One region of the Ruegeria sp. P10 genome, then DNA from elsewhere that is predicted to be linked to it. Evidence: riboswitches for the same ligand, from Rfam matches in the RefSeq annotation. Region 1 holds a riboswitch; each other region holds the start of a gene.

Region 1 (5,754 bases):
CTAACAAAGAAAAAGTTCTGGACGTATTGTGGAACATATTGCCTTTACCTTCGAGATGGGGGTCGTTTGCACCCTTCTGGCTTTCACCGTTTTTCTGTTCGTTTCCGAGATCATAAGGATCGACCTTTCCGCCATATTGGTTCTGGTTCTCATAGGCTTGCTCAGCTACGCGCCCGGGCTGGAAAATTTGGCGGATGTCACCCTTCTGTTCGACGGCTTCGCATCCAATGCCGTCATCTCGATCATTGCGGTTATGATCGTCGGGGCCGGTCTGGACAAGACGGGGATCATGAACAAGGTGGCTGCCGTCATACTCAAATACGGCGGCAAATCCGAAGGCAGGGTTGTACCAATCATTTCCGGCACCGTTGGCGTCATATCCTCGTTCATGCAGAATGTAGGCGCCGCTGCTCTGTTTCTGCCGGTTGTCAGCCGAATTTCCACACGGTCAGGCATACCGCTGTCGCGCCTGCTCATGCCAATGGGATTCTGCGCCATTTTGGGCGGCACAATGACGATGGTCGGGTCGTCTCCTCTTATCCTGCTGAACGATCTGATCCTGACGGCAAATGACAGTCTGCCGGCCTCTCAAAAAATGGAGCCCTTCGGCCTGTTCTCGGTCACGCCGATCGGTGCGGTTCTGATCCTGACGGGAATTGGTTACTTTCTGCTGTTGGGACGCTGGGTTTTGCCGGAGGCTGAAGGACCTGACAATACGGGTACCGGACAAGGGACACAGGAATACCTGCAAAGGGTCTATGGCCTCAAAGCTGATGTGTTCGAAGTCGTGGTGCCCGAGGACAGCCCCCTGGTCGGCGAGATTCTGGCCGACATCAACCACGAAAACCACCTGTACATCATTTCAACCTTCTATCGCGGCAAAACCTCGATGGTTCAGGTTTTGACAGCGGAAATTGCAGCGCCGTGTCGGCTGGCCATCGTCGGCCGCCGTTGGGAGGTCGAGAAGTTCGCCGAGAAATACGGGCTGACCGTTCTTCCGGACTTGGACATTTTCGTCGAAGAGTTCGCCCCAACCAATGCAGGCGTGGCCGAGGTGGTCATCACGCCTGACAGCAAGCTGATCGGCAAATGCCCCCGCGAGCTTTTGTTTCGCAAGACCTACGGGATGTCGCTGCTGGCCATTCACCGCGGCGAAGAGACGCTGAGCCATGTCGAGACCGAGGATCACGAATCCACTCAGATCGGGCTCGAAAAGTTTCAGGCGGGCGACATGCTTGTGGCCCATACCAGATGGGACAACCTGATGCGGATCAAACGAGATCCGGATTTCGTCGTTGTGACGACAGACTTTCCTCAGGACGAGCTGAGGCCGCAAAAAGTCGGCTGGGCCCTGGCATTCTTCGCCATTTCGCTGTCGTTGATCCTGTTCACGGACGTCCGGCTTTCACTCTGTCTTCTTACCGGCGCGGTGGGCATGATGCTGACCCGTGTGCTCAGCGTGGACGAGGCGTACCGCGCGGTCGGATGGAACACCGTATTCCTGCTCGCCTGCCTCATACCTTTGGGACAAGCCGTGCAGAACACAGGCACGGCCGCGTGGATCGCCCAGCAGATCATGATAATTCTGGACGGCTGGCCGCTCTGGTCGTTGCAAACCGGCATCGCCATTCTGGCGACGGCCTTTTCTTTGGTCATGTCCAACGTGGGGGCCACGGTCCTGCTGGTGCCTCTGGCAGTATCGATTGCGGTGGCGGCGGGTGGAAACCCGGCCGTCTTTGCCCTGACGGTCGCCATATCGACCTCGAACAGCTTCATCATCCCAACCCATCAGGTAAACGCGTTGATCATGGGTCCGGCCGGATACAAGGTGATGGATTTCGTCCGCTCCGGCGGAATAATGACGGCGCTGTTTCTGGTCGTCTCCCTGCTCATGATCAACGTCATCTATTAGCGCAAGAGGATCTGCGGTGTTCGGTGGTCTTTTCCCATCATCGGGACAGGTTCAGTCAAGGCACCCGTTCACCATAGTCTACGCCCCTTGCTAACATACTGTTCGTCGCCCGGCCCATCTCAGGCTGGGTCCCGGCACGCCATGCCGCCCATCGACGCCCACAGGTCGCTTTCCATGCCTCTGCATCATTGTTGCGCGCGACTCGCTTGACAAGCAGGCCAGCGGTGCCGCATGTCCCTTTCGTTGGTGTCGGTGACAGCCGATGAAAAGGGAATGCGTCAACGGTCTTGCCGCCAAACGCAGCCGCCCCCGCGACCGTGAACGGAGAGGATGCCCAATGCCACTGGCCCGAAAGCCGGGAAGGCGGGACATCCGACAGAGGCCCGCCTCTGGCATCCGCAAGCCGGGAGACCTGCCAACAACCGAAGTTGAAACCGGGCGGGGTGTTCCGGTGTCGGGTCCATGACCATTCGTGGCCCGCATGAAACCCCGTCCCCCGCGAAGAGGATTTGGGGGGATGAGAGACATGACCGATACCGCACCAGTCGAGTTGCTGGTCTGTACCACCTGCCGTCGCGGCCTGCCTGTGGAAGATGACACGCAACGCCCGGGCGCTTTGTTACACAAGGCTCTGGAACAGGCGGACCTGCCCGACGGTGTCACCCTGAAAGCCGTTGAATGCCTGTCAAACTGTGATCAAGGCTGTTCGATCGTGTTGCGCGGGCCGGGCCGCTGGACCTTCGTGTATGAAAACCTGAACGAAACAGATCATGTCGACGTCATCGTCGACGGCGCGACCAAGTATCTGGCCACCGAAGATGGTTTGGTGAAATGGCGCGAACGCCCCGAACATTTTCGCAAGAACTGTGCCTCGCGCATTCCCCCCATTGGAGCCTGACATGTCGAACCTCGAAAAACTCCCCGTCACAGTGATCACCGGCTTTCTGGGATCGGGTAAGACCACTTTGGTGCGTCACCTGATGCAGAACCCACAGGGCAAGCGCCTTGCTGTCGTGGTCAACGAGTTCGGCGATGTAGGCGTCGATGGCGACATCCTGAAATCCTGCGCCATTCCTGATTGCCCGGCGGAAAACATCGTGGAACTGGCCAATGGCTGCATCTGTTGCACCGTGGCAGATGATTTCATTCCCACCATCGAGGCCCTGATGGCGTTGGAGCCACGCCCGGATCACATCCTGATCGAAACCAGCGGTCTGGCCCTGCCGAAACCGCTGCTCAAGGCATTCGACTGGCCTGACATCCGCTCGAAGATCACCGTCGACGGCGTGATCGCCCTGGCCGATGCCGAGGCCGTGGCCGCAGGCCGCTTCGCGCCCAATGTCGAAGCAGTGGATGCGCAGCGCATGGCCGATGACTCGATCGACCACGAAACGCCCCTGTCCGAGGTGTTCGAGGATCAGATCTCGTGCGCTGACATCATCCTGCTGACCAAGCCCGACCTCGCCGGCCCCGAAGGCGTGGCCAAAGCGCGCGAGATCATCGCCGCCGAGGCGCCGCGCCCCCTGCCCGTCGTCGAAGTGGCCGAAGGTGCCGTGGACGTGCGCGTTGTGCTGGGTCTGGAAGCCGCCGCCGAGGATGACATGGACGCCCGACCCTCGCATCACGACGGCCATCACGATCACGAGCATGACGATTTCGAAAGCATCATCGTCGAGCTGCCCGAGCAGACCGATCCGGCCCAACTGGTCGCCAATATCGAACGCCTGGCCAATGAACTGAACATCCTGCGCGTCAAAGGGTATGCCGCCGTTCAGGGCAAACCCATGCGCCTGCTGGTCCAGGCAGTGGGTGCCCGCGTGCGTCACCAGTATGACCGCCCGTGGGAACCCGGTGAAGAACGCCGTTCGCGTCTGGTCGTCATCGCCGAGCATGACGATATCAAAGAGGCGGAAATCCGCGAAATCCTCGTGGGTGTGCGTGAGGCCGCCGAGTAAGCCATGCACGTCGTCTTTCGCGAAAGCCACGGGCTCGAGGAAACCGAGACCCCAACCGATCTGGGCCAGAGCCCGGCGGACCTGGTGGTGCTGTCCTTTTCGGACAGCGACCTAGGCGCTTTCGCGGCGGGCTGGCATCGTGGTGGCGGACCGGAAGGGCGAATGCCGACCCTGCGGCTGGCGAATTTGACGGCTCTGAAACACCCGCTGTCGGTCGATACCTATGTCGAACAGACGCTTCAAGGCGCCAAGGGCATTCTGATCCGTCTGATCGGCGGGGTGCCCTACTGGGCTTATGGGTTGCAGCAGGTTCTGGCGCTGGCGCAGGCCAAGGGCATCGCACTGGCGGTGCTGCCCGCCGACGGGCGCGAGGACACGCGGCTGGATGACTATTCCACCCTGCCGGTCTCGACCCTGCGGCGTCTGGCGCATCTGTGCGATACCGGCGGCGAGGTCGCGGCGCAGGCCGCGCTGGCGCAGATGGCTTTGGCGGCGGGGCTTTATGCCGGTCCGGTGATGGGCGCCAAGACCTTGCCCGAATGTGGCGTGTGGTGTCCGGATCGCGGCGTAATCCCGGTGGAAACCGCATTCGAAGGCACGACCAAACGAATCCTCGTCACCTTTTACCGCGCTTACCTGACCTCGGCAGACACCGCCCCGATCGCAGCCCTGATCCGCAGCCTGCGCGCCCGTGGATACGCGGCGGTGGGCCTGTTTGCCCCGTCTCTCAAGGCGCCTGTAGCCGCCGAATGGTTGCGGGAACAGGTTGTTGCGCTGAACCCATCTGCCATTGTCAACGCCACTTCGTTTTCGGGAAAAGGCGCGTCGGGAACGTCGCCTCTGGACGCTGCAGGCGTGCCGGTGTTTCAGGTCGCTCTCGCCACCTCGCGCCGCAAAGCCTGGGCCGAGGCGGAACGCGGTTTGTCCCCGGCCGATCTTGCCATGCATGTGGTACTGCCCGAGGTGGATGGACGGATCTCAGCAGGAGTTGCGTCTTTCAAGGAACCCGGAAAACGCGATCCGCATCTGGAATACGCGCGCTTTGCACACCGTCCCGAACCGGACCGGATCGAAGCGATCATCGACCGTGTATCGGGCTGGCTTGCACTGAACGACAAACCCAAGGCAGATCAGATTCCTGCGTTGGTCCTGTCCACCTATCCCGGCAAAGACTGGCAGATGGCCCATGCGGTTGGCCTCGACGCGCTGGCCTCGGCCCAGGCGATGCTGTCCGATCTTGACGAAGAAGGCTATGACATCGCGACTGGCGAGCCGATTGCCGACACTCTTCTGGACGCACGGATTTCGTGGTCGCTTGGGGATTATCAGGATGCGCTTGCGGAATTGCCCGAGACCCTGCGCGCTGATCTGCACACCGTTTGGGGCGCGCCCGAAGATGATCCGGCCTGTGCCGATGGGGCCTTCCATTTCACCGCGCTTCGGCGCGGCAAGGCGCTGGTCGCGCTGCAACCCGAACGCGGCACGCCCGAGCTGCGGGATGACGACTATCATGACCTCTTGCGCACCCCACGCCACGGTTATGTCGCCTTCTATCTGTGGCTGCGCAAAGGGTTGGGTGCCGATGCGCTGATCCATATCGGCGCGCATGGAACGCTGGAATGGTTGCCCGGAAAATCGGTCGCCTTGTCTGCTGATTGCTGGCCCGAGGCGCTGATCGGCGATCTGCCTGTAATCTACCCGTTCATCGTGAACGACCCGGGCGAGGCCGCGCAAGCCAAGCGCCGGATCGGAGCCGTCACACTGGGCCACATCCCGCCCCCGATGAAGGAAAGTGGCACGCCGGATCGGATGGTGCGGCTTGAATCGCTGCTGGATGAGTTTTCGAACGCCGACGGGCTTGACCCCAAACGCCGCGACCGCTTGCAG
Region 2 (5,754 bases), on a different contig from region 1:
CCAATGGGCTGATCGCATCGCCGGTCACGGAAGAACTGAACGGTGCCCAACTGCGCGGAACCGCGACGTTCCGGTATCTGGGTTTGCCGATCTATGACGCCAAACTCTATACGCCCAAAGGTGCGCCGTTCAGTTGGAGCGAAGATATCGCCCTGCAACTGACTTATCGCAAGAACATCAAGAAGAAAGCGCTGGTCAATTCGACGCTTGACGAGATGGACCGCATTGGCCGTTCAGCACCGGTTCGCGACCAACTGAACCGGTGTTTCAAAGCCGTGGCAAAAGGGGACAGCTATCTGGCGGTTTCTGATGGTCCCGACAAGGTCAGTTTCTGGTTGAACGGGCAAAAGACGTGCACCATGGCGCATCCGGGCATCAAGCGCAGTTTCATGTCTGTATTTCTGGGAGACAACACGCGGTCCGCGTCCTTCACGCGCAGGCTACAGGGGCGGTGATGCTCTATCCCCGGGTCAGTCTCTATGCGCTGATGCTCGCTGCGGCGGGTATCCCGCTTTATATCCACTTGCCGCGCTTTGCAGCCGTGAACCTGGGTATTGGCCTTGGGGTCATTGGTACGGTGCTGCTGGTGATCCGTTTGGTGGATCTGGTGCAGGATCCGCTGATCGGTTGGGCAATCGACCGATGGCCCGGCGGCCAGCTTGCATTTGCCGCGATGGCGGCTTTGGGGCTGGCGATCGGGTTTCCCCTGCTTTTCAATCTGCCGCAGGGTGCCAGCGTGCCGGAACTGGTCGCGATCCTGATCTTGCTGTTCTCGGCGTACAGCCTGGGAACCATCCTTCTTTATGGTCGCAGCGCAACTCTGGCGAAGCGAACCGATCCGAAAGAGCTGATGACACTGGCCGCCTATCGTGAAGGCGGGCAGTTGACCGGGGTGGTCATCGCAGCCAGCGCTCCGGCCCTGTTGGTTGCTTTCGGGGCACACTCCCAAGGCTACCCCGCATTCGGCGCGTTCCTGGGGCTGCTGTCCGTTGTGACCCTGACACTGACGATCCCGATCTGGCGACGCAGACCGATCACCGGATCAGGCCTGTCCTTTGCGGGTCTGGGTCAGGCCGGTGGCTTGCGCCTTCTTGCGCTGGCTTTGGTCAACAGCCTCCCGGTTGCCATAACCTCCACCCTGTTTCTGTTTTTTGTGGAAGACCGGCTGCAACTGCCGGGCAAGGCGGGTCCTTTGTTGATCCTGTTCTTCCTGAGCGCAGGCGCGAGCGTTCCGCTCTGGGCAAAGCTCAGTAACAAAATTGGCCCGAAACAGACTCTGATTATTGCCATGCCGCTCTCGATCGCCGGCTTTATCGGCGCTGCCACACTGAGTTCAGGAAACCTTGCGGGTTTTGCAATGATCTGTCTCGCCTCGGGCGCGGCGCTGGGCGCGGATATGGTCGTGTTGCCGGCCATGTTCTCGATCGTGCTTACCCGGGCCGGGCTGAACGCATCAGCCGCGTTTGGCATCTGGTCCTTCGCTGGCAAACTGGGCCTCGCCCTGGCTGCCTTTTTCACTCTGCCGCTGCTGGAACGCAGCGGTTTCACCCCCGGTCAAACCAATTCAGCACAGGCACTGGATACACTCAATCTTGCCTATGCGGTGCTGCCCTGCATCCTGAAAGTCGGAGCGTTCGGGATGGTGTTGACCCTGCCCACCGAGGTCACAAGCAAATGAACGCTTTCACCATCATCCTTCTGGTCCTTCTGACCGCTGTCTTCATCCGTGCAAGGCTGCTGAGCTTTCGCGCGCAATCGCCGTCCGATTACAGTGGCACCGGGCCAGATTTTTCCCTGAAAAAGCACCTGAACGGAGAGATCTTGTCCGAAGGCCTGATCTATGGCCCCAACGGCAAAATGTCGAACAGCTTTGTCGCGCGCATGTCCGGCGAATGGCAAGGCAACTCGGGCACGCTGACCGAGTACTTCACCTATTCCAACGGAAAACAGATGACCCGCAAATGGTACCTGACGCTGGGAACTGGCAACACATTCACGGCAATGGCGGATGATATCGTGGGCGAAGGTCGGGGCATTATCTCGGGGTCCACGGTGAAACTGACCTATCGTATCATTCTGCCAGATGACGCTGGTGGACACACACTGGATGTCACCGATTGGATGTACCTGACAGAAACCGGCGTCATCATGAATCGGTCCGAGATGCGCAAGTTTGGCGTCAAGGTCGCGGAACTGATCGCCACAATGCGTCCAAGCCCCAGATCGAAACCGATGCATCCAAGTGGGTCAAACGGGTATGACGCGACTTCGGAAGGGAAGCCGTTGCAATGATCACCTTTCGCTCTTTCATCGCCTGCGTCGCCATCGCAAGCCTTACACTTCTGGCGGCCTGCTCCAGCAAACCGAAGGTACCAAAAACGTTTCTGTCGGACCGGCAGTTGAACCTGGAAGAGTTTTTTGAGGGTAAAACAGTGGCCTACGGTCAGTTTCAGGATGTTCTGGGAAATATCCCCCGCAGATTCACGGTTGATATCGACGGAACATGGGACGGCGAAACCCTGACCCTGGTCGAAGACTTCGTCTACGACGATGGCGCGACGGAACAACGCATCTGGACATTGACCAAAACCGGAGAGGATACGTGGACCGGTACGGCGCCTGGCGTGCTGGGCACCGCCAGCGGGATTGAACGCGGGGATACGTTCAACTGGAAATACAAGATCGACCTGCCGATCAAGGACGGGACCATGCGTGTCAAATTCGACGACTGGATGTGGCTGCTGGATGACGACCGTCTGCTGAACCGCGCGTATGTCTCACGCTATGGCGTCCGTCTGGGTGAAGTCATCCTGTTCTTCGAGAAGAAATAGGGCCGTCAGGCCCGGTTTCATCACAAAAGTCAGTAGAAAATAAACTCGTCCACCAATGCTGTCGTCGATCCCTTGACCTCACCGGCCGTGTTTGCCCTTGGCCCGTCCGAGGCTGCGCCCTCGGCGCGTTCGCCGCCCTCGACCTTCAAGCGCGCGCGTTCTATCTGCCCCCAGAGGAAAAACAGACCATCCCGTTTTCCCATGAGGCGCGAAGGAACTGTTGTCCGCAAAACACCTGTTTTCGGTTTTGGCATCTGCTCTCTTACTGCCTCCGGTGTTTTCCACCATTTTCGGAAAACGTAATGGTTTTTCCCGAAAAAGACAATTTTTTATGGACAAAATGAGGTTTTCTACCGTCCGTTGACAGGATGGACTGACAACTCTCGCATGACGGATATTCGCCTTCTTCACCTGCCTCATGGCAAGCCAGCACTATCCCAAACGGATCAACTTCACCCAAAAGGGTTTGCTGCAAACCTCCTTCACTTGGCCTGACTCTCTCTTTTCCAGCCATGCTCAGGCGACGTGCAGCGTTTCGTTTCTGAGCAGAGCAGCCGGGCCTTCGCTGTCACGGCTGGGGGACAATTTGACGGCCCGGATGTCAGACGTGGCCGCATCCATCGCAAAGCCCACTGGCCCCTGCAGAACGCCGTGCTGGCGGGCTTGCCATGCCCCTGTGCCAAGGACCGTGATCCCGGCGCCGTCCACTCAGCCGGAAAATTTCCATGTCTGTTTTGAAACCGGAAATGTCGCAAGCATTTCAGCGCCCAAGCAGGTAGAAAGTAGGCTGCCATCGTGAGGTGCCGCTGTTTGATTCTCAGACCGCGGAGAATTGGGAAGCCGGTGGAATTCCGGCGCTGCCCCCGCAACGGTAAGGAAGGTCAGGTTCGACAATCAACCACTGGGACGAGGATCCCGGGAAGGTGTCGCAACCGGGTGCAAGCCCCTTTCAAGTCCGGAAACCAGCCTTGCAGATATGTCAAACCGCGGGTGGCGGTGGGGGCACGGGTTTCGGACGTGGTCCTCGCGCGCCTCCGGACGGTTCCTCCCTGTCATCTGCCCAAGCAATGCCGCGGGGCGCGGCAGGAGAGCCAGAAGTGAACAATGTCCAAAACCTGTTGGCGCGTCGAATCCCGGGCTATGCTCTGGAACGGGCCTTTTACACCGACCCCGAGATCTTTCAGACCGACCTGGAAACCATCCACTATCGCGAATGGCTCTTTGCCATTCCGGCCTGTGAACTGGTGAAAGCCGGCGACTATGTAACGTACAACGTGGGTGCCTATCGCGTGATCATCGTGCGCGGCGCCGACAACCAGATCCGGGCGTTTCACAACACCTGCCGCCATCGCGGCTCGATCATATGCAAGGCGGCAAAAGGCAACGCGCCGAAGCTGGTTTGCCCGTATCACCAATGGACCTACGAGCTTGACGGCTCTTTGCTGTGGGCCCGCGACATGGGGCCAGAGTTTGATCCCAGACAGCATGGTTTGAAGACGGTTCATTGCCGCGAGCTTGCCGGGTTGGTCTATATCTGTCTGGCGGATGTCGCCCCGGATTTTGACACGTTTGCCAATATCGCGCGCCCGTATCTTGAGCCGCATGATCTTGCGAATGCCAAGGTCGCATTCGAAAGCTCGATCATCGAGAACGGCAACTGGAAACTGGTCTGGGAAAACAATCGCGAGTGCTATCACTGCGGCGGCAACCACCCTGCGCTGTGCCGGACCTTCCCTGATGATCCGGGCGTGACGGGGATCGAAGGCGGTGAAACCCCAGCCTATATGCAAGCCCATTTCGACAGGTGCCAGTCAGCGGGTATGCCATCGCAGTTCTATCTGCACGAGGACGGCCAATTCCGTCTGGCGCGCATGCCGCTGAAAGAAGGCGCCGAGAGCTATACGATGGACGGGAAATCCGCCGTGCGCCGCTGGTTGGGCCGGTCGCCCTTTGCGGATGCGGGATCGCTTTTGAAGTTCCACTATCCGACTACGTGGAACCACTTTCTTGCCGATCACTCGATTGTTTTCCGTGTTACGCCGATCAGCCCGACAGAGACCGAGGTCACGACCAAATGGCTGGTCAACAAGGATGCGGTTGAAGGCGTTGACTACGATGTGAAACGCCTGACCGAAGTCTGGGTCGCCACAAATGACGAAGACCGTCAGGTGGTCGAGGACAACCAGCAGGGCATCAACAGCCCGGCCTATGTGCCCGGCCCGTATTCAGCCATTCAGGAATCCGGCGTACTGCAATTCGTGGATTGGTATTGCAGCACAGTGTCGGCCCGCCTGACCCCTGACTACATGGCGGCGGAGTAAGTCTGATGAAAGATCTGGACACGCTTTCATCAGCCGTTTGGCAGGATGGAGAGATGCTGGAATGTGTCTCGGTCGTGCCCGAGATGCCGAACACCGCCAGCTTTTCGTTCCGGGCCCCCTCTGGGGCGCAGTTCGCCTATCACCCCGGTCAGTTCCTGACGCTCGAGATTCCGGCGCTTGGCCAGCCCGGGGGAGTCGTGTATCGCACCTACACGATCTCATCGTCGCCATCGCGGCCGCGGTCGATCACCATCACCGCCAAAGCGCAACCCGACAGTATCGGCACGCGCTGGATGCTGGACAATCTTCAACCCGGCATGCGGCTCAAGGCCATTGGGCCTGCGGGCCTGTTCACCAACGTACTGAGCGATGCGCGCAAGTTCCTGTTTATCTCGGCTGGCTCAGGCATCACACCGATGATGTCAATGACCACCTGCATGTGGGACGAAGGCCGCGATCTGGACGTTGTCTTCATCAACTGCGCCAAGCGGCCATCCGAGATCATCTTCCGCCAGCGCTTGGAACAGATGGCCAGCCGCACGGATGGATTGGACCTGAAGTTCGTGGTGGAAGAGCCGGACCGCTACCGCCCATGGACGGGA
Region 3 (5,754 bases), on a different contig from region 1:
TCTTTCCAAACGAATTGCGCGCGGTTCAGATCACGGGCGCGCAGCTGCTGGAGTGGTTGGAGATGTCAGCCAGCGCATTCAACCAACAATTCCCCGACGCCGAGGCAGAGCTATTCGACCGGGATCGGGCGGGATACAATTTCGATGTCATCTTTGGCTTGTCCTATCAGGTCGACCCGTCGCAACCGGCGCGTTACGATGTCGGGGGGCAAATGATCCATCCCGGCCACAGGCGGGTGCATCATCTGACTTGCGCAGGCCAAGCCGTGCAACCCGATCAGGCATTTGTCGTCGCGCTCGATAATTATCGCGCAAGCGGGGGCGGACATTTCCCGCATGTGTCGTCGGCCCCGGCCATCGATCTGCCCCCGCTGGATATCCGGGACATTTTGCGGGACTACATGACGCACCGCCTGCCACCCGACCCATTGGCCCGGCAACCTTACCCGTTCTCTCTGATGCCAAAATCGGGGGTGACGACCATTCTTCGGACCGGTCCCGGTGCTTTGAAGTATGTTGACGAATTGAACAGGTTTGCCCCCAAGATTCTGGAACCTGACGAAAACGGTTTTGCTCGCATTCGGCTGACGCTCTGACGGGTTGTCTTTTGCCGAAGCCTTCCCTATATCCAGAGTCGAGAGGTTGGCGCGGGCGAGCGCCTCGCCAACCTGGTCAGGTCCGGAAGGAAGCAGCCACAACGAGCCCCGCTTGGGTCGATGTCCAACCTCTCACTTTACGAACCTTGGCCGCAGGAGGGCTTTATGATTGTAGCAAAGATCCTTCGGGCAGCACGGTTCTGACCTCACGGTATCGACTGACTGCCTGAATACATGACCCGGGGATGAGCGATCGCCATCCGTCGGGAGTGCTGTTTCTGACGACAGGCAAACCAATGTTTCTTGCACTTTCGGACCTGGGATGGTCCTCTCACTTTGCCGCGCAACACGCGGCTTATCCTTCCTGCACGCCTTTTCGCATCACTTCCGTTCATCGGGACCGCCTGATAGGGCTTAACCCTGACGGCGAAGTCCCGTTATTGACCCCCGATCAAACGACCGGCAGCTATGCTGTTGGCGATTGGGTTCTCGCCGATGACGACAAACGCGTGCGCCATTTGCTCGACCGGCGCAGCCTGCTGCACCGACGCGCCGCGGGTACAGGCGCCGCGACGCAACTGATCGCAGCCAATGTCGATGTGCTGTTCATCGTCAGCTCGTGCAATGCCGATTTCAAACTGCCCCGGCTGGAACGATATCTGGCGCTCGCGCATCAGGCCGGGTGTTACCCGGTCGTTGTTCTGACGAAGGCCGACAAATCGGCGGACCCCGACAGTTTCTCGGGGCAGGTGCAATCTCTGGATCCGTTCCTGACGGTTCTGGCGATCAACGCGCTGGACCCGGCAGAGGTTGAAAAGGTTCTGTCCTGGTGCCCCAAAAGCCAGACCGGAGCGCTGGTTGGATCGTCGGGCGTTGGCAAGACGACACTTGCCAATACCATGACCGATCAGGATCTCGCCACCTCGGACATTCGCGAGGATGACGCGCGGGGCCGGCACACGACGACCGCACGCGCATTGCACCGGATGCGCAACGGTGGCTGGTTGATCGATACACCCGGAATGCGCGCGTTGCGCCTGCTGGACGCTCGGGACGGGATCGACGACGTTTTCTCGGACCTTGCCGAGTTGAGCCGGGACTGCCGTTTTTCGGATTGCCAGCACAGCTCCGAGCCCGGATGTGCCGTGCAAAAGGCAATAAGCCACGGCACGCTTGATCCGGCTCGATTGGACCGGTGGCGCAAGCTTCGGCGCGAAGATCAGCGCAATTCTGAAACCGTCGCGCAGTCCCGGGCGCGGGACAAAGCGTTCGGCAAGATGGTCCGTGGCGTCATGAAGGAAAAGAAACTTCGCAACCGGTGATCGTTGGGCGGTGCCCGGCCCGTCCTGCGCCGCGTCTGATCAAGCGATCAGTCGCGGCCAAACCGCTGCATTGCGCCGGGCAAATGCTCCGATATGACCAACCTCGGGCAACCCGAAATCGGCAGGGCTCAGCAGGTGGCGGTTGGCATCGGGGCCGTAAAGATCCGCAAGCCGCCAAACCGCTTCCGGCGGCACCATCTGGTCGTCCTCGAAGGTGAACAAATCCACGGGCGTTCCAGAATCCTTCCACTGCGCCGCAGGTAACTCATGCCCGATTTCAGGCACATAGTTCAAAGGCGCCGTACACCATTTGCGCCACTGCCAATAGACCGATGCCGGCAGATCCGAGCCGAACCCGATCGCCTTTCCGGGAAGGTAGCCAAGGGCTCGGGCCAAAAGCGGGGCATGACCATACCAGAACAATCCTGCCAAACCACGATAGGGCCATGGATGGTCGCTTAGGGTTACCAGCCCCGAACACACACAGATCATGCGATCAATCAGATCGATATCCGGCTGCACAGGCCCCAACATCGCGCCGATCGAATGGCCGATGGTCCAATGCTGCGAATCGGGAAACCGTCTGCGCATTTCTGCCCGTGCCGCGGGCATGTCGATCAAGGCCCAATCCGCCATGGTCGCACGCGAATCTTTCAGGCGGCCGGTCAAGGAATGCCCGTAATCGCGATAGTCATAGGTCAGGCAGGCCATACCCTGCTCGGCAGCAAGCCATCGTGCGAAATGACGGTAATAATCGCGCGGCACACCCGTTGCACTGTTCAGCACGACGACGATTTCGGGCGAAGACAGCGGGCTGTACAACCGGGCAGACAGTGTTTTCTGCCCGGACGGAAAGCGAAATTCTTCGGTCATTACCGTTTGCTCTGCGTCCAACATGATCTCTGGCTTTGCGCTTGGTAAATCCGGTTTCCGAACCTCAACGCCCTCGACACTATGCATGAACCAACACCGTATCCAGCATGACCAAGCGTCCGGTCAAAAGATCGGCTTGACTCGACGCGTGCTCAAACGCTAGCGGTTGTGTGATGGTTTCCGGCCTCCACAAGGGGTCGGGATGAAAAGGGAACACGGTGCGGTAATGTCTGGTCATGCAGGCAACAACCAAATCCGCGACTGCCCCCGCAACTGTAAGCGGTAAGCGATGCCGAAACACCACTGGCCCAAAGGCTGGGAAGGTCGGCAAAGCGATGACCCGCAAGTCAGGAGACCTGCCATCGGAAACGAAACCGAAACTCGGGCGGGGTGTCCGGGCAGGTCCTGACGGCATCACGCTGTCCCACCTGTCCCAAATATCCTGTCCACCAAGCGCGGAGGGCGCAGGATGATCTGGAAGACAAAGACACATGAATTCAGTGCAACAGTATGTCAGCGGACGGGCAAAACCTGTCCCGCTTTGGCGCGGCTGGCGCGCTCGATATCCGAAGCCATGGCCCAGGCGACCTCGGCCACAAGTGACGATTTCGAGATTGAGGGCAGCAGCGCGCTGTCACATTGCAGCGAAGGATGTCATGCAATTTTCCGCGCGCAATCAGACCGCATTCGTGTCTTTTGCGGGACGCAGCCCGAAACCGCGATTGAGCCGCTGAACGGCTATGCCGACCTGATCTTCGGAAACACGTTCAGTGCGATGCCATCCGGCGTCGTGAAAACCCCACCCTGCGCGATGATCGAAGTTTCTACGATCCGGCCTCGAAAACCTGCTTGCGCGCCCGCGCAGATTTCAATCTGAGTCCAGACTGACCTGTGCCTGGGCACGCCGAGAGGCCCAGGCCAGTTGCGCATCCGTTTCGACGGCGCAAGGGCGCACCGCCCGCAATCGTTGCAGCGCCGTGTCCGCGCCTTCGCCGCATTCGACCATCAGCCGCAGGACAATCATACCTGACCTGCCACAGCCCCCGCGGCAGTGTACCAATACGCGACCTCCGCCGGACAGCGCGTGCCGGGCCGCGGCGCTGACGGACGGCCACGCGTCATCAATCGCTTTTGTCGGCGCTCCGAAATCTTCGATCGGCAGGTGAACCCATCGGCTGGCGCGGCTTTGAATATCGCTTCCAAATTCCTGCGCCCCGTCCTGAAGCATTTCGACATCCGTCGTCATCGAAACAACAAGCCCCGGCTGCCAGGCTGCGATCATATCCAGATCGCTGGAGTAATCTCCGCCGCGTCCGGGCATCGAGGTCAGCGCCAGCGTTCCGCCACCGACTTGCAGGGCGTAGATCACCAACTGCGACATGAATCCTGTCCTCCCCAAAGAACTCTATACAAAAATGAGCCATTAAATCCGCTGATGCAGTTTAGTGCGAAAGCGACTCGTTTCTAAATCAAAAATCATCGCGCCACGCTGTGGACGCGGGCAACGGTGGCCACTACGCTGTGCCCAAGCACCGAATCCCAACGAGAAGACATGACAGACAGCTCCAGCCCCGCCTATCAGGTTCTCGCCCGCAAATATCGCCCGGAAACCTTTGCCGATCTGGTGGGTCAGGATGCCATGGTGCGCACCCTGAAAAACGCGTTCGCGGCCGACCGGATCGCGCAGGCCTTCATCATGACCGGCATTCGCGGCACCGGCAAAACCACGACCGCAAGGATCATCGCCAAGGGCATGAACTGCATCGGACCCGACGGAACCGGTGGCCCCACGACCGAACCCTGCGGTCAGTGTGAACATTGTGTCGCCATCATGGAAGGCCGCCATGTCGACGTGATGGAGATGGACGCCGCCAGCCGTACGGGCGTCAACGACATCCGCGAGATCATTGACAGTGTCCGCTATCGCGCCGCCAGCGCGCGTTACAAGATTTACATCATCGACGAGGTTCATATGCTCTCGACCAGCGCGTTCAACGCGCTGCTCAAGACGTTGGAAGAACCGCCCGCGCATGTGAAGTTCATCTTCGCAACCACTGAAATCCGCAAAGTCCCTGTCACTGTGCTGTCCCGCTGCCAGCGTTTCGACCTGCGCCGGATCGAACCCGAAGACATGATTGGCCTGCTGCGCAAGATCGCCGAAGCGGAAAACGCCCAGATCGCCGAAGACGCGCTGGCGCTGATCACCCGAGCAGCGGAAGGATCGGCCCGGGATGCGACCTCGTTGCTGGATCAGGCGATTTCGCATGGGGCTGGCGAGACGACCGCCGATCAGGTCCGTGCAATGCTTGGACTGGCAGACCGTGGCCGGGTTCTGGACCTTATGGATATGATCCTGCGCGGCGATGCCGCCGGAGCACTTACCGAGTTGAGCGGCCAATACGCCGAAGGCGCAGACCCGCTGGCGGTGCTGCGCGATCTGGCCGAGATCACGCATTGGGTGTCCGTCGTGAAGATCACGCCTGACGCGGCGCAGGATCCGACGGTTTCTCCGGATGAACGGACCCGGGGCCAACACATGGCCGAGGCTCTGCCGATGCGGGTTCTGACCCGGATGTGGCAAATGCTGCTGAAGGCGCTCGAGGAAGTCTCGGCTGCGCCCAACGCCATGATGGCCGCTGAAATGGCCGTTATTCGCCTGACCCATGTGGCGGATTTGCCCAGCCCCGAAGAGCTGATCAAACGGTTGCAAGATGCCCCGCCACCGCCGCCGGGCGGGCCCAATGGCGGCGTTTCGATATCCCGACCGGGCGCCGGTCCGGCGCCGGCTGGCGCGACCCATCCACCTGCCTACGCGCCGTCCCCTCGCGGTTCCGGTGGCGCACCGGTTGCAGCCCTGGCGCAGGATGCCCAGACGGCCCTTGCCCATTACCCGACCTTCGACCACGTGGTGGAACTGATCCGGACCAATCGCGACGTAAAGTTGCTGGTCGAGGTGGAAAACG
Region 4 (5,754 bases), on a different contig from region 1:
AGGACATGCCAGATCAGCTTCCCGCTGTCTCTGCCCTGTATCTCGGCGGAATCAGCCTTGCGTGTGAACCTTGCGCAGATGCATATGCCGCCCTTCTGGACCGCCACGGTTCCGACCGTGCGGTGATGCTGGACCCGAATATTCGCCCGGATTTCATCAAGGATCAAACCCGGTTTCGGACGCGTTTGAACCGCATGATCTCGCGTGCGGATATCGTAAAGGTTTCAGACGAGGACCTGGATTGGATCATTCCGGGCGCTGAATCCGAAGCCGCAAAAGCGTCTGTGCTGTTGCAGGCGGGTCCTTCCGTTGTCATCGTCACGCGCGGCAGTGACGGGGCGCACGGTTACCTGGCGGATGGTTCCGAAGTTTCGGTTCCCGTGAAACCCGTTGAAGTGGTCGATACGATCGGCGCAGGTGACACGTTCAACGCCGGCGTTCTGACCGAGCTCAGCCGTGCAGGGCATCTGACCAAGTCAGGTCTGCGCGGATTGACGGTTGAAAGCCTGCAAGCAGCCATGGAACTGGGCGCTGACGTGGCGGCCGTGACCGTTTCCCGAGCCGGGGCAGAACCCCCCTGGGCGCACGAACTTTGATCTTTGGGACGGCATGATGAAACGATCCGAAATCAACCGTATCAAGACCCGGGCACAGGCGTTCATTCAGTCCTTCGGTGCCGTGTTGCCACCCTTTGCGGATTGGTCGCCCGAGAAAATGCGCAGCCCTCTGGCCGAAACGATCCGCAGCCGCGGGCTGGGATGGGACATTACCGATTACGCCCAGGGCCGTTTTGATGAACTTGGACTGTTTCTATTCACTTTGCGCAATGGTGAGGCGAAGGATCTGAAATCCGGGCGCGGGATGCTCTATGCGGAAAAACTGTTGATCTCGAAAGAAAATCAGCTTTCTCCGATGCACCGGCATATCATCAAGGCAGAAGACATCATCAACCGGGGCGGCGGCGATCTCGTTCTGGAAATCCATGCGTCAGATCCAAACGGTGGCGTCGACCGCGACAACCCGGTGACGGTCCCAAGCGATGCCTGCCCTGTAACCTTGCAACCCGAAGAGCACTTGCGGCTGAAGCCGGGGCAAAGCGTAACTCTGATGCCCGGCATCTGGCACGCTTTCTGGGCCGAGCGCGGCGATTGCCTTATTGGCGAGGTATCGACCGTGAATGACGACCGTACGGACAATGTGTTTGAAAAGCCAATCCCACGGTTTTCAAAGGTTGAGGAAGATACCGAACCGGATTTTCTTCTTGTATCAGACTATTGACACCGTTCGGTCCGGGCTGGCGCACCAGGATCGCTGGCTCAACCGTTGCAATTCCGTCCACCACCCTTTCGCCTGCCGCTTGACAAGTCAGGCGTAGCCGGACTAGCTGAGCGGGATGGTTCCGTAAGGGATGAAAATGGGAACACGGTGCGGCGCTGGAATGTGCCAAGTCCGTGACTGCCCCCGCAACTGTAAGCGGTGAGCGACGCCACTTCACCACTGACCCAAAAGGGGTTGGGAAGGTCGGCCAAGCAACGACCCGCAAGTCAGGAGACCTGCCATCACACTATGAACCAACCCGAGGCGGGGCGTCTCGGAAGGAGGCTTGATGGCGCGTTTGCGTAATATCCGGGTATGTGCCCTCTGTCTGCATCTGGCAAACGACGGAGAAGGCAATGACCTGCTATTCTGATCACTACGTTCTGATCTGTTCAACATGTCAGGGGACGATGTCTGCCGAAGCCGCGCAAGACGCGCTGGATGCCCGGTTGCCTGACGGTTTTGAAACCCGAATGGTGGCCTGCATGGCAGGTTGTGAACGGGCCATGACCGTCGGATTTCAGGCCCCGGGCAAAGCGCAGTACCTGTTTGGCGATATCACGACATCCCGCGATCTGTCTGCCTTGGTCGAATTTGCGATCCAGTTCGGCGACAGCGACGACGGCTGGACCAGTGCCTCGGACCGCCCCCCTGCCCTTTTCGCAAAGACCTTATCGCGAATTCCCGCTTTACCTTTCGGGGGGTCATCATGAGTTTTCTGATTGCAGAGAATTTGGGATACTACGCTCTCAATGGCGACATCCTGTTGCAGGATGTGTCCTTTCGTCTGGAAGAAGGATCAATTCTGGCAATCGCCGGGCCGAACGGCGCCGGCAAAACCACTCTGCTGAAACTGCTGTGCGGGATTGAACGGATTGCGTTGGGCGATGTTTGGATAGAAGGACAAAGCCTTCGGACCCTGTCCGCCCGCCAACGTGCCCGCTCCATTGCTGTGGTCGGGCAGCAGGAAATGCCCGACGGGCGGATGCGCCTGCAAGACTACGTTGCGCTGGGGCAAATCCCGATTCAGGGCGAACGTTCGGTGACTCAGCACAGGGCTGATCTTGAACGGGTGCTGACGACGACCGAGCTGTTGCATTTTGCCAACAAAACGATGGGTCAACTGTCCGGCGGAGAACGTCAGCGCGCGCACATCGCGCGCGCTCTGGCCCAGAACCCGTCCTTGCTGTTTCTGGACGAGCCAACCAACCATCTGGACCCCGATGCCAAGGGGCACATGCTGTCTCTGGTCGCTGATCTGGGGGTAACGGTCGTCATGATCGTCCATGATCTGGTCATGATCCCGGAATTCGCCACCCATGTGGCGTTGATGAAAGCCACGCGCCTGACGGGGTTCGGGCCTGTTGGCGAAGTTCTGACCCCAGACCGGGTAAGTGAGACATTCGGCGTGGATTATCTGTGCTTTCAGCACGAAGGCCGCATGATCCCCGCACTGGACATCCGAAAACGGAAATTGTCATAATAACAGGAACTTACATATGATGCAGAAACTCTGGCCGGTGGTTGTCTTCGCTGGCTTCGCAGGTGGCGTGGCAGCGGAAGCCGTCACCGTGGACAATTGCGGCGAACCGCTGGTTTTTGACTCGGCGCCGGAACGTCTGGTCGTACATGATATGAACATGGCGGATATGGCCTTTGCACTCGGCCTTCAGGACAAGATCGTGGGACTTACCGGGATTTCGGGCTGGTACAAAACCAGCCCTGACTTTGATGCTCAGCGCGGCGACATCCCAGAGCTTGCCCCCAAGTACCCGACGATTGAAAACCTTGTGGCCGTCGAACCTGATCTGTTTTTTGCCGGTTGGTACTATGGCATGAAACCCGGCGGAGATGTCACGCCCGACACGCTGGAACCCTTTGGTATCAAGACCATGATCCTGACCGAAAGCTGCGTGCATCTGGACGAGGATCGCCCCGAAGCCAGCATGAACCTGTTGTTTGATGACGTTCTGCGCCTGGGCAAGGTCATGCAGGTCGAAGACAAGGCCGAGGCGCTGGTTGCCGGCTGGAAGGACAAGTTGTCCGCCATTCAAGCAAAAACAGCCGATCTGGAAAAGCCGCGGGTATTCCTGTTGGACGGACCGGCCGATGCTCCGTTTACCGCCGGCAAGTTCGCCATTCCCGATGCGATGATCGCAGCCGCTGGCGGTGAGAACGTAACTCATGATCTGGATACCAGCTGGGGCCGCACGTCGTGGGAAGCTGTGGCAGCGGCTAACCCGGAATTTCTGGTGCTGCTCGACTATCAGTCCGGCAACGGCGCAGAGGACACTTTCCAGTTCCTCAAGGATCACCCGGTGATGTCACAAACGGACGCGGTAAAGAACGAGCGCTGGATTGGACTGCGTTACGAAGAGCTGACTCCCGGCCCGGCAAATATCGAGGCGATCGAGAAGATGGCACAGGCGATGCACCCGGAGACCAACTGATATGGTCCAATTGGGCCGTTTGATAGTGCTGGGGGCGGTTGTTCTGACCGCCCTTTTGCTGTTGTCGATCGTCTATGGGACCACCCCAATCCCCGTGCGCGAAGTCTTTTCGGCCATCGGCCTCGGAACCGGTATGGTGGAAGGAGACATGTCGCCCTTGCACCGGATCGTCTTCGACCTTCGCCTGCCCCGCGCCCTGTTTGCCGCCGTGATTGGTGCGGGGCTGGGCGTCGTTGGTGTCGTTCTGCAAACAACGACGCGAAACGATCTGGCAGATCCGTTTCTGTTCGGTCTGTCCTCGGGTGCTGCTGCCGGCGCCGTTCTGGTGATCACCGTCACAGGGGATGTTCTGGGAATCTGGACGTTGCCGCTGGCAGCATTTTGCGGTGGCCTGATCGCGTCCGGCATTGTTCTGGCGCTGGTTCAGGGCTTGCGTACGAGCGCACCCGAAAAACTGATCCTGGCTGGCCTGGCGGTGTCCTTTCTGTTTTCCGCAATCACCAACTACCTTATTTTCTCTGGCGACAATCGCGCGGCTCATTCGGTGATATTCTGGATGCTTGGCGGCCTGGGACTGGCAAGATGGGAAACATTCCCGCTTGTCCTGATCGGACTGGGCCTGATCCTGAGCTATTCACTTTATCGCAGTCGGTGGCTTGACGCGCTGCTGACCGGGGATTTCACAGCCTCGTCACTGGGTATTCCCGTTCAAGGTCTGCGGTTCAGCATGTTTTTCGTTGCCGCTTTGGCGACGGCCAGTTTCGTTTCAGTTGCCGGTGTCATCGGCTTTGTCGGGCTGATGGTGCCTCATATTGCACGCGGCATCGCCGGTACTCTGCACCGAAACCTGCTGATCGTCTCGGCGATCGTGGGCGCGATTCTGCTGACATTGTCCGATATCTTGTCACGCCTTCTTCTGGCCCCGCAGGAGTTGCCCGTCGGAATCGTCACAACGTCAATAGGATCACTTTTTGTCTTTTTGTATTTGTTCAAATCTGATCGCGGAAGCTAGTTTTCCAAGGTTGCGCAACACTTTCATTTCTCAGCATTGATGAGGTCAAGCAGTTCAGCATGCAGTTCAGGGGTTGCGGCGGAAACGACCGCGCCATCTGAATCGAGGGCCAACGCATGCCCCTGCCAATCGGTCATCACTCCGCCAGCAGCCGTGATCAGAGGTGAAAGCGCCAGATAGTCATAAGGTTGCAGATCGTAATCCACCACAGCATCGACATGGCCCGAAGCAAGCAAGGCATGGGGGTAACAATCATAGGCAAATCGGCGCGTCTGCCCTGCATTCATCAACCGGTTGAACAGGTCAGGATGGTCGCAAAAAATCTTGTCGCCTTCATTCACATACAAAACCGAATGATCCAGACGCGTGGTGTGCGACACCTCTATCGGCCGCCCGTTCAGGCTGGCCCCGTTACCAACCACACCCAAATAGGTCTCATGCAAGGCCGGCATTCCGACCAGCCCCAACCGAGGGCGCCCATCCACAAGGTGCGCCAAAAGGAACCCGAACAAAGGATGGCCGGACAGAAACGAACGGGTTCCGTCAATCGGGTCAATCACCCACATATGACGCCCGTCGCCTGCTTCTTGCCCGTGCTCTTCGCCAAAGATGCCGTGTCCGGGAAAATGCTGTTTCAGGTAGGTACGTACTTCTGCCTCAACTGCCTTGTCGGCCTGCGTCACCGGGCTTTCATCTTGTTTGAATTCAATGCCCAAAGACCCCCGAAAAAAATGCATCGCGGATTCCGAGGCAATATCAGCAATCTTCATCGCATGCTCAGTCAACGCATCTGGGGTTACCATTTCCGGTCCTTTCGGCTGAAGTCATCCAATCTCCGACGGATGAAAGGTTGTTTACCCTGAAAGCTGAATGAGAAGTCTTGCAGTTCAGTTTTCAGATGGGCATGAGGTGTGACAATACTGAAAGTTTATCAATGGTTTATGGATCGAAACCCGTCAGATTCGACGAACTTTC

What was found. A riboswitch is a leader RNA that binds a small molecule or an ion and turns the genes downstream of it on or off. The one in region 1 is predicted to bind cobalamin.
Region 2: another riboswitch for cobalamin. It lies ahead of ACR0FB_RS16500 (aromatic ring-hydroxylating oxygenase subunit alpha); the one in region 1 lies ahead of ACR0FB_RS08150 (DUF1636 family protein).
Region 3: another riboswitch for cobalamin. It lies ahead of ACR0FB_RS19755 (hypothetical protein); the one in region 1 lies ahead of ACR0FB_RS08150 (DUF1636 family protein).
Region 4: another riboswitch for cobalamin. It lies ahead of ACR0FB_RS04325 (DUF1636 family protein); the one in region 1 lies ahead of ACR0FB_RS08150 (DUF1636 family protein).

What each region holds. Positions count from the first base shown of each region.
Region 1 is NZ_JBQERJ010000004.1:52,823-58,576, reverse strand. It holds gene ACR0FB_RS08155 (SLC13 family permease) at 56-1,912, shown strand; cobalamin riboswitch at 2,140-2,346, shown strand; gene ACR0FB_RS08150 (DUF1636 family protein) at 2,439-2,810, shown strand; gene cobW (cobalamin biosynthesis protein CobW) at 2,812-3,867, shown strand; gene cobN (cobaltochelatase subunit CobN) at 3,871-5,754, shown strand, end outside.
Region 2 is NZ_JBQERJ010000010.1:42,366-48,119, reverse strand. It holds gene ACR0FB_RS16530 (chalcone isomerase family protein) at 1-455, shown strand, start outside; gene ACR0FB_RS16525 (MFS transporter) at 455-1,678, shown strand; gene ACR0FB_RS16520 (DUF3833 domain-containing protein) at 1,675-2,292, shown strand; gene ACR0FB_RS16515 (DUF3833 family protein) at 2,289-2,831, shown strand; gene ACR0FB_RS16510 (hypothetical protein) at 2,861-3,085, opposite strand; partial or broken gene ACR0FB_RS16505 (IS5/IS1182 family transposase) at 3,387-3,539, opposite strand; cobalamin riboswitch at 3,613-3,816, shown strand; gene ACR0FB_RS16500 (aromatic ring-hydroxylating oxygenase subunit alpha) at 3,899-5,152, shown strand; gene ACR0FB_RS16495 (FAD-binding oxidoreductase) at 5,158-5,754, shown strand, end outside.
Region 3 is NZ_JBQERJ010000016.1:8,001-13,754, reverse strand. It holds gene ACR0FB_RS19775 (bifunctional 2',3'-cyclic-nucleotide 2'-phosphodiesterase/3'-nucleotidase) at 1-596, shown strand, start outside; RNA gene ffs (signal recognition particle sRNA small type) at 636-734, shown strand; gene rsgA (ribosome small subunit-dependent GTPase A) at 842-1,918, shown strand; gene ACR0FB_RS19760 (alpha/beta hydrolase family protein) at 1,958-2,791, opposite strand; cobalamin riboswitch at 2,949-3,169, shown strand; gene ACR0FB_RS19755 (hypothetical protein) at 3,261-3,668, shown strand; gene ACR0FB_RS19750 (protein-tyrosine phosphatase family protein) at 3,660-4,172, opposite strand; gene ACR0FB_RS19745 (DNA polymerase III subunit gamma/tau) at 4,344-5,754, shown strand, end outside.
Region 4 is NZ_JBQERJ010000002.1:235,486-241,239, forward strand. It holds gene ACR0FB_RS04315 (carbohydrate kinase family protein) at 1-596, shown strand, start outside; gene ACR0FB_RS04320 (D-lyxose/D-mannose family sugar isomerase) at 613-1,278, shown strand; cobalamin riboswitch at 1,378-1,575, shown strand; gene ACR0FB_RS04325 (DUF1636 family protein) at 1,674-2,030, shown strand; gene ACR0FB_RS04330 (ABC transporter ATP-binding protein) at 2,027-2,800, shown strand; gene ACR0FB_RS04335 (ABC transporter substrate-binding protein) at 2,817-3,767, shown strand; gene ACR0FB_RS04340 (FecCD family ABC transporter permease) at 3,769-4,779, shown strand; gene ACR0FB_RS04345 (inositol monophosphatase family protein) at 4,803-5,582, opposite strand.